DNA from 2 places in the Rheinheimera sp. MM224 genome. Region 2 is predicted to be linked to the other one. Evidence: predicted binding sites of a transcription regulator. Region 2 holds the regulator's gene; the other holds the start of a gene.
What was found. Region 2 encodes FliA, which starts transcription of late flagellar genes. Its sites were predicted from a motif close to GCTAAAGTTNNNNNNNNNNCNGCCGATA; they were not measured.
Positions count from the first base shown of each region.

Region 1: pomA (flagellar motor protein PomA) is a predicted target of FliA. The motif match lies at 1,625-1,652, and genes of this name have one in related genera.

Region 1 is NZ_OX352320.1:2,889,875-2,894,300, reverse strand. Features, by position in the region: gene dxs (1-deoxy-D-xylulose-5-phosphate synthase) at 1-375, opposite strand, end outside; gene ispA ((2E,6E)-farnesyl diphosphate synthase) at 389-1,276, opposite strand; gene OM978_RS13550 (exodeoxyribonuclease VII small subunit) at 1,278-1,523, opposite strand; gene pomA (flagellar motor protein PomA) at 1,734-2,510, shown strand; gene OM978_RS13540 (flagellar motor protein MotB) at 2,519-3,469, shown strand; gene thiI (tRNA uracil 4-sulfurtransferase ThiI) at 3,542-4,426, shown strand, end outside.
Region 2 is NZ_OX352320.1:1,617,475-1,621,900, reverse strand. Features, by position in the region: gene OM978_RS07820 (chemotaxis protein CheA) at 1-1,189, opposite strand, end outside; gene OM978_RS07815 (protein phosphatase CheZ) at 1,205-1,960, opposite strand; gene cheY (chemotaxis response regulator CheY) at 1,986-2,369, opposite strand; gene OM978_RS07805 (RNA polymerase sigma factor FliA) at 2,412-3,083, opposite strand; gene OM978_RS07800 (MinD/ParA family protein) at 3,128-4,003, opposite strand; gene flhF (flagellar biosynthesis protein FlhF) at 4,011-4,426, opposite strand, start outside.

The DNA.
Region 1 (4,426 bases), 1.3 Mb from region 2:
AGTACTGGAGTGGCCGACACTTAAGGTATCGTATTCACTTTCTTCCCGCCATGGGAAAGGGTGTAAACCATCTTTCTGACGGATGCTGTGCATCTGATCACGACGACCTGTCAGAATTTTATGAGGGTAAGCCTGATGACCCACATCCCAAATCAGACGGTCAAAAGGAGTGTTGTAGACATAATGCAAAGCAACAGTCAGCTCAATAGTGCCAAGACCTGAGGCGAAGTGGCCACTGCTTTGGCTGACGGTTTTCAATAAAAATGCCCTTAACTCGTCACTCAGAGTGGGTAACTCATCCTGTGGCAGCTGGCGCAAATCGGCAGGCCAGTTGGCTTTATGAAGCAGAGGGAAATCCTGACTAGCTGATGTCATGAGAATGCCTGTATTAAAACTGTCGGGCAATAACGTACCGGGCCAACGCCACCAGTTCGTCTGTTGCATAAGGAAGTTCGCGCAAAGCGGCTAATGCCTCTTCAACCAATAAGTGTGCTTTTTGTTTCGCTTGATCTAAGCCCAATAAAGCCGGATAGGTGGCTTTATTGGCTTTTTGATCTGAACCTGCGGTTTTACCCAGCACTTGCGTGTCGCCTTCGATATCAAGAATGTCGTCCTGCACCTGAAAAGCTAAACCTATGGCTCTGCTATAACGAACTAAAGCGTCTAAATGAGCCACATTATCCACTGGACTGGCCAGATAAGCAAAACGTACCGAACACTCAATTAAAGCACCGGTTTTTAACTGATGCATTTGCTCCAGTGCTTCAACCGACATTTTCTGATTGGTGTGTGCCAAATCAATAGCCTGGCCACCGCACATGCCGTTGTAGCCGGCATGTAGTGCTAACTGTTGTACCATGGCTAGAACACGTTCTGGCTGAACCTGCTGGTAGTGATGACTGCTTAATAGTTCAAACGCGAAGGTCTGCAGCGCATCGCCAGCCAGAATAGCTGTAGCTTCATCAAAAGCTTTGTGGCAGGTGGCTTTACCCCGGCGTAAATCGTCGTTATCCATAGCGGGTAAGTCGTCATGGATTAAGGAGTAGGTATGCAGAGCTTCAATAGCGCCTGCCGGACCATCTAGATCCGTGATAGAAGCGCCTAACATCTGACCGCAGCTATAAACCAAAAAAGGCCGCATGCGTTTACCGCCGAGCAGCAAACTATAAGCCATGGCCTGATGCAGCCGCGGGTCGGTCAGAGGTTTTTTATCTAATTGTTGTTGCAGTACCTGTTCCAGCCGTTGCTGGTACGAGGTTAAAGAATCTAACGTCAAATCATTCACCTTCGTTGGTCACAAAAGGTTCCAGATGGTCTTGCCCGGCGTCCTGGACTAATAACTGGACTTTTTGTTGTGCAGATTGTAACTGCTGCTGACTGGTACGGGAGAGTTCAATACCACGTTCAAATTGTTGCAAGGCCTGATCAAGGCTCAGATCACCTTGTTCCAGCTGCTGTACTATCTGTTCCAGCTCGGCAATACTCTGCTCAAAATGGCTGAAATCTGTTTTCTTTTTTGTCATATTTTCGCCTGATAATGGGTGTCTGACCAAGCCCAGCGCGCTATTATGAGCAATCAGGACCGCGTTGGGAAAGGATAAATTTGTTTGAAGCCTTAATTTATAGTTAACTATCCCATACTTTTGCCGATAACTCACTATAAGCTAAGATAAAACCAACTTTACGCTGGTACAAAATCAACGATTTGCATTCAGTTTTCCGGGAGATACGCAGTGGATTTAGCAACCGTCATAGGATTAGTCGCGGTCATGGGCATGATGGGCTGGGCAATGTGGCTCAGCGCCAGTGGCAATATCGCCATGTTTTACGATTTTGTGTCTATCGTCATCGTGTTCGGCGGCAGTATTACTGCGGTCATGATCAAATTTACCTTCACGCAGCTGGCCGACTCGATGAAAGCCGCTGGTAAAGCCTTTATGTTTAAAATTGAGTCAGCTGAGGAGCTGATTGAAAAGGCCGTGCAACTGGCTGATGCGGCTCGTAAAGGCGGTTTTTTAGCATTGGAAGAAGCTGAAATTCCTAATCAATTTATGCAAAAAGGCATCAATATGCTGGTCGATGGCCATGATGCTGATGTAGTGCGGGGCACACTGGAAAAAGATATTGAGCTGACTTATGCCCGCCATGATGTTGCTATTCAGGTATTTAAGCAAATGGGTGATCTGGGCCCTGCTATGGGCATGATAGGGACCTTGGTAGGTCTGGTTGCCATGCTATCTAATATGTCTGACCCTAAAGCCATAGGCCCGGCTATGGCTGTTGCTTTGTTGACCACTATGTATGGCGCTATGCAAGCAAACTGTATTTTTTTACCTCTGTCAGAAAAAATGGCAGTGCGTAATGAAGAAGAGAAAACCAATAACGAGCTGATACTGGATGCCATTATGGGGATACAGGATGGTCAGAATCCGAAAGTGATCGAAGGCATTTTACGTAATTACCTGCAGTCGAAAAAACGTGACCCGGCAGCCCCTGCCGCCGCAGAGTAGGCACAGGTATGGCCAAGTGTAAAAAGTGCCCACCACCAGGTTTACCGGCTTATATGGGAACCTTTGCTGATCTGATGTCGCTGTTGATGTGCTTTTTTGTGTTGTTGTTGTCTTTTTCTGAAATGGATGTACTGAAATTCAAGCAGATTGCAGGCTCGATGCAGTACGCTTTTGGTGTGCAAAACAAGATAGAAGTCAAAGACATTCCTAAAGGAACCAGCGTCATTGCGATGGAGTTTCGCCCGGGCCGTCCTGATCCAACGCCGATAGACACCATCCAACAGCAAACTGTTGAAATGACTCAACAAATGCTGAATTTCCAGGCGGGTAAGGAAGATGAAGCGGGTGGACGCCAGGAGCAGCGGGAGGATAAAACCGGTGGTCAGTCAACCAGTACAGCAGAAGAACCTATGGACTCGCCAGAAGTTGCCGCAGCAGGTGAGTTGCAGGAGCAAACCAACGAGCTGTTGAAAAAAATTGCTGAGCAGTTGGAAAAACAAATTATGGATGGCGCTATTGAACTTGAATCTTTAGGTCAGCAAATCATTATCCGTATTCGTGAAAATGGCTCATTCCCTTCTGGTTCGTCATTTTTACAGCCAAAATTTAAGCCTATTATTCAAAATATTGGTGCTTTATTAAAAGATGTACCAGGCGAAATCACTGTGTCTGGTCATACTGATGATGATCAGGTTTCGGATGAATTACACAGCAATAACTGGGACTTATCTGCCCAACGAGCTGTATCTGTAGCCTCAGAAATGATTAAAGCTCCGGGCTTTGATAAAAACCGTCTGGTAGTGGTAGGACATGCGGAAACCCGTCCTTTAGTGCCGAATGACACTGAAAGTAATAGAAGACGTAACCGTCGGGTTGAGATTTCTATTATGCAGGGCAAACCAAAAGAGTCTGAACCTATCAGCCTCGAACCTGCAGCGCAGGGCCGCACTAATCCCTAGCAATAAAAACTAAACTGTTGCATCAAGGCGCGCTATAATTCGCGCCTTTATTTTTTCAGTGAGCTCCTTGTGATGGAATTTTTAGTCAAACTGCACCCGGAAATATCGATTAAAAGTAAATCGGTCCGGAAACGTCAGACCATGCTTTTAGAGCAGAATCTGAAAACTATCTTGTTGCGGTTAGACCCATCCGTTGCCATCAAAAACAACTACGACCATTTGCTGGTGCAGGTTACATCCGACAGTCCTAAATTGCGTCAGCAGATGATTGATCATTTGGCCTGTATTCCCGGCATAGTGCAGTTTATGGAAATGCAGTCGGGCACCTACAGTTCACTGCACGACATTTTTGAGCAAGTCAAAGCTGTGTTTACCCAAAGACTGCAAGGTAAAAGTTTCTGTGTGCGGGTAAAACGTACTGGCGATCACGAATTCAGCTCGCTCGAAGCTGAACGTTACATAGGCGGTGGTTTAAATCAGCACATCCCTTCAGCCCGCGTGCAACTGAAAAACCCTGATGAAGTGGTACGTGTTGAGATTAAACGTGACCAGTTGATTATTGTCAGTCAGGTGTTTGATGGTATGGGCGGCTTTCCGCTGCCAAGCCAGAGTGATGTGTTGTCACTAATTTCTGGTGGCTTTGACTCAGCTGTGGCCAGTTATCTGATGATCCGCAAAGGCCTGCGTACTCACTATCTGTTTTTTAATTTAGGCGGCGCAGCCCATGAAACAGGTGTGCGGCAGATGGCTTTTTATTTATGGCAAAAATTCAGTTTGTCGCACAAAGTGAAATTTATCAGTGTTGATTTTGCCCCTGTGGTCACTGAAATTCTGGAGAAAGTCGATAACGGCCTGATGGGCGTTGTGCTGAAGCGCCAGATGATGCGTGCCGCTGCTATAGTGGCTGAACGTATTGGCGTTCAGGCTCTGGTGACAGGTGAAAGTGTCGGTCAGGTG
Region 2 (4,426 bases):
TGATCGGCTGCATCCGGGTTTTCATCACAGCGCCTTGTAAATCGGCGGTGACTACATCCAGGTTTGCAATGGCTTTGCTCATTTCTTCGTTCTGAGCAGAACCAGACAAGCTCACCAGACGGTTACGTACCAGCACCAACTCACCGACCATGTTCATGATCTGATCAAGGCGCTTGGTATCAACCCGGACTGTAGTTTCTGGCTGGTTGGCTGCAGCTTTTGGATCGGCATCTGGATCTTTTGGAGCTGCCGCTACCGGAGCTGCTTTAGCTACAGCTGGTGCAGGCGCTGCTGCTTTCACTGGTTCAGGAGCTTTTGCCGCAGGAGCAGGCACTACCGCAACAGGCGCTTTGCCTTTGCCATGCAATTCATCCAGCAAGGATTCAAATTCGTCATCAGAGATATCATCACCAGAAGCCGCTTTGGCTTTTTCTGCTGGTTTAGCAGGAGCTTTTTCAACTGGCTTAGATGCAGCAACTGCGGCTTCGCCAGGAATAAAAGAACCCTGACCATGCAACTGATCTAAGATAGCTTCGAACTCATCATCAGTAATATCTTCACTGGCCGTTTCTTTCACGGCAGGCGGAGGCAAGTTGGCTGAAGTATCACGGCCAGGCGCACCGGCACCATGCAATTCATCAAGCAATGACTCAAATTCATCATCACTGATTTCGTCGATGGAAGAAGAACTTTCGACAGCAGGAGCAGCTGCAAACTCGACCACAGCATCAAACTCTTCCATGCTGATTTCAGGTTCTGGTTCTGAGGCCACAGCATGATGAGCATGTTCGTCTTCCGACTCAGGCATACTCAGTCGATGCAAAGCTTCGATAATAGCGGGGTCAGCTGGAGTCAGAGGTTCGCGGTTTTGCACATCGGCAAACATAGCGTTGACTGCATCCAGGGCCTGTAAAATAACATCCATCAATTCTGCGGTCACACGACGTTTGCCGGTCCGCAAAATATCAAACACGTTTTCGGCGCCATGGCAGGCGTCAACTAATTCAGTCAGCGATAAAAATCCAGCGCCACCTTTGACGGTGTGGAAACCACGGAAAATGGCATTTAATAAATTTGCGTCATCCGGATTATTTTCCAACTCAACCAACTGCTCTTGCAGTAGTTCAAGGATCTCGCCGGCTTCGACTAGGAAATCCTGTAAAATATCCTCATCTAAATCAAAGCCCATGCTACAGCTCCCCTTTTAGAAACCTAAACTTGATAATAAATCGTCCACATCATCCTGACCGGACACCACGTCATCACGCTCTGCTGCGTCAATAATAGGGCCTTCAGCTTCGTGACCTGCTTTTGGTTTTTTCGATACGGCTGCTGGTCGTTCTTCCATACTTAAATTGGTTTGACCAAAGGCCGTTAATAAACCAATTAAGCTGTCTTCCACTTCCCGGACCAATTCAATGACCCGCCGTAAAATCTGACCTGTTAAATCCTGATAATCCTGCGCCATCAATACTTCGGTCAGCCGTGCATGTAAGGTAGCAGAGTTTCCTGTTGCCTGATGCAAAAAGCCATCGAGATTATGACATAAGGCCTTGAACTCACCGACTTTTAAGTCGCGACTCATCAATTTCTGCCAATTTGGCAAAATAGATTGTAAGTGTGAGTTGAGTTCATCAGCGATAGGAAGACAGTTTTCAACCGCGTCCATGGTTTTGTTCGCGGCCTGTTCTGTCATATCAATAACATGATTCAGCCGTTTTTTTGCATCCGGAATATCATCTTCCAGCAAAGAACTTAAGGATGGGTCAATTTGGAAACTTTTCAGCGAGTCGTGCAGTTGCCGGGTTAGTTTTCCAACCTCGGCAAATAACTCGGAGGAGCCAGGTACAGCCAGCTGTTGCACCAATTCGTTCGCCGCGTCGGTTTCGCCGAACTCCAGCAACTGAACCAGTTCACGGGCCTGCTCTAATGAAATCAAGGGTGCCGTAGCTACAGACATGGTGTACTCCTTTGTCAGTTACGGTTTAACCCAGGCGTTCAAATACTTTAGCCAGTTTTTCCTGTAAGGTTGCAGCAGTAAAAGGTTTGACGATGTATCCATTCACACCAGCTTGTGCAGCTGCAATGATTTGTTCCTTTTTCGCTTCAGCGGTAACCATCAACACAGGAATATGCTTCAGTCTGGCATCAGCACGAATTGCACGCAGCAAATCAATACCTTGCATACCTGGCATGTTCCAGTCTGTGACAACAAAATCAAAATCACCGTTTTGCAGCATAGGCAAAGCCGTGCTGCCATCATCAGCTTCAGACACATTAGTGAAGCCAAGATCTCTTAACAGGTTTTTTATAATGCGTCTCATGGTTGAGAAATCATCAACCACAAGAATTTTCATATTCTTATCCAAAATCCCCTCCGGTGAGAGCCCAAGCTGGACTAACTCAAACTATTACAACCAATCCTGCATTCTGGAGCGCAAGCGCACCAGCGCCTGACTATGAATCTGACTGACCCTGGACTCGCTGACATCCAGCACAGCACCAATCTCTTTCAAATTTAGTTCGTCATTATAATACAGCGACAACACTATAGCTTCTCGTTCCGGTAAGCTACTGATATTTTTTATCAACGCCTGTTGAAATGCATCAGTTGCCTGTTGTTCGTACAAATGATCGTCATCTTTATCATTTGCCGTGACCAACACATCATCCGAGATGCCCAGATCTTCGATACCAATAATGCGACCACTGCTGGCGTCACTGAGCATATGATGATACTCATCTAAAGATATATCAAGTTTTTCAGCAACTTCACTATCTTTTACATCACGACCCAGTTCGGATTCAAGTTCAGAAATAGCTTCAGCTATCATACGGGAATTGCGGTGAACAGAGCGCGGAGTCCAATCACCACGACGGATTTCATCCAGCATAGAACCGCGTATACGAATACCGGCAAAGGTTTCAAAGCTTGCACCTTTACTGCCATCAAAGTTTTTTGCAGCTTCGATCAGACCAATCATACCGGATTGAATAAGGTCATCGACCAGGACACTGGCAGGTAAGCGGGCCAACAAATGGTAGGCAATACGTTTAACCAGAGGCGCATGCCGTTCAACCATTTGAGTCAGATGATCAGCGGCACCGTAGGCCGCAAGTTTGCTATTCAAACCAGACCTCTCGCTTCAGGTTGTTGTACCAGTTGTTCCAGAAAAAATTCGAGATGCCCGGATGCGACGGGTGGTACAGGCCACTGCACTGCACGGGTGGCCAAAGTACGAATCGCCAAAGAGGCCGGAGTTTTTGGAAAAGCATCCACAAAAGCTTTCTGCTTACGTGCCGCTTTTCTGACGTTTTCATCAAATGGAATAGTCGCGACCAACTCTAATGTGACATCAAGGAATCTGTCTGTCACCCGGCTTAGCTTGGCAAAAAGCTCCTGCCCTTCTTTTAAACTGCGAACCATATTGGCAACAATTTTAAAGCGCTGCACACCATGTTCACGGCTCAATATTTTCATTAAGGCGTAAGCATCAGTGATAGAAGAAGGTTCATCACAGACCACCACTAACACGTCTTGTGAAGCGCGGGAAAAACTTAATACCATATCGGAAATACCAGCAGCTGTGTCCACCAGTAAAATATCAAAACGGGTGCGCATTTCGCTAAAAGCACGGATAAGACCAGCATGTTCCACTGGCTTTAATTCGGTCATGGATTGAGTGCCTGAAGTCGCTGGTACAATTTTGATACCAAAAGGCCCTTCAATCAGAATGTCATCCAGTTCTGCTTCGCCAGACAACACATGAAATAAGTTTTTTTGCACCCTAAGTCCAAGCATTACGTCACAGTTCGCTAACCCCAGGTCAGCGTCCAGCACCAATACTTTTTTTCCAAGCTGAGCCATAGACATGGCAAGGTTCAGCGTAACGTTAGTTTTACCCACGCCACCTTTGCCGCCTGTCACTGCTATGACTTTTACAATCTGTTGTTTCTGTTGTTGCTTCATTCTTCTCAGGCCACTGGCTTGATCATCATTCATCGGAAGATTATGCATAGGTTCCTTCCACCCGGGCCGTCGTGTCTGAATACCACTGATAACCCGTACTACTGTTAGAGGTCCGTAACTGCTCTGCCTTGGCAACCATTGTTTTCGCTTCGGCCATCTCGATATCCTCAGGGACTCGTTGGCCGTTGGTCAAATAACTGACCGGTAACGCATTTTGTATTGCCACGTTAATGATTTCTCCCAAACTTAAGCATTCATCAAGTTTGGTGAAAATACAACCCGCTAATGGAATACGTTTGAAATGTTCAACGGTTTCCTGCATCACGCGAGCTTGAGATGTTGCAGACAATACCAGATAACTTTTTATTTTAACACGCGAATTATGCACTAAAGACGCAAGTTTTTCAGCAAGACGAACGTCACGCTGACTCATACCTGCGGTATCAATCAAAATTA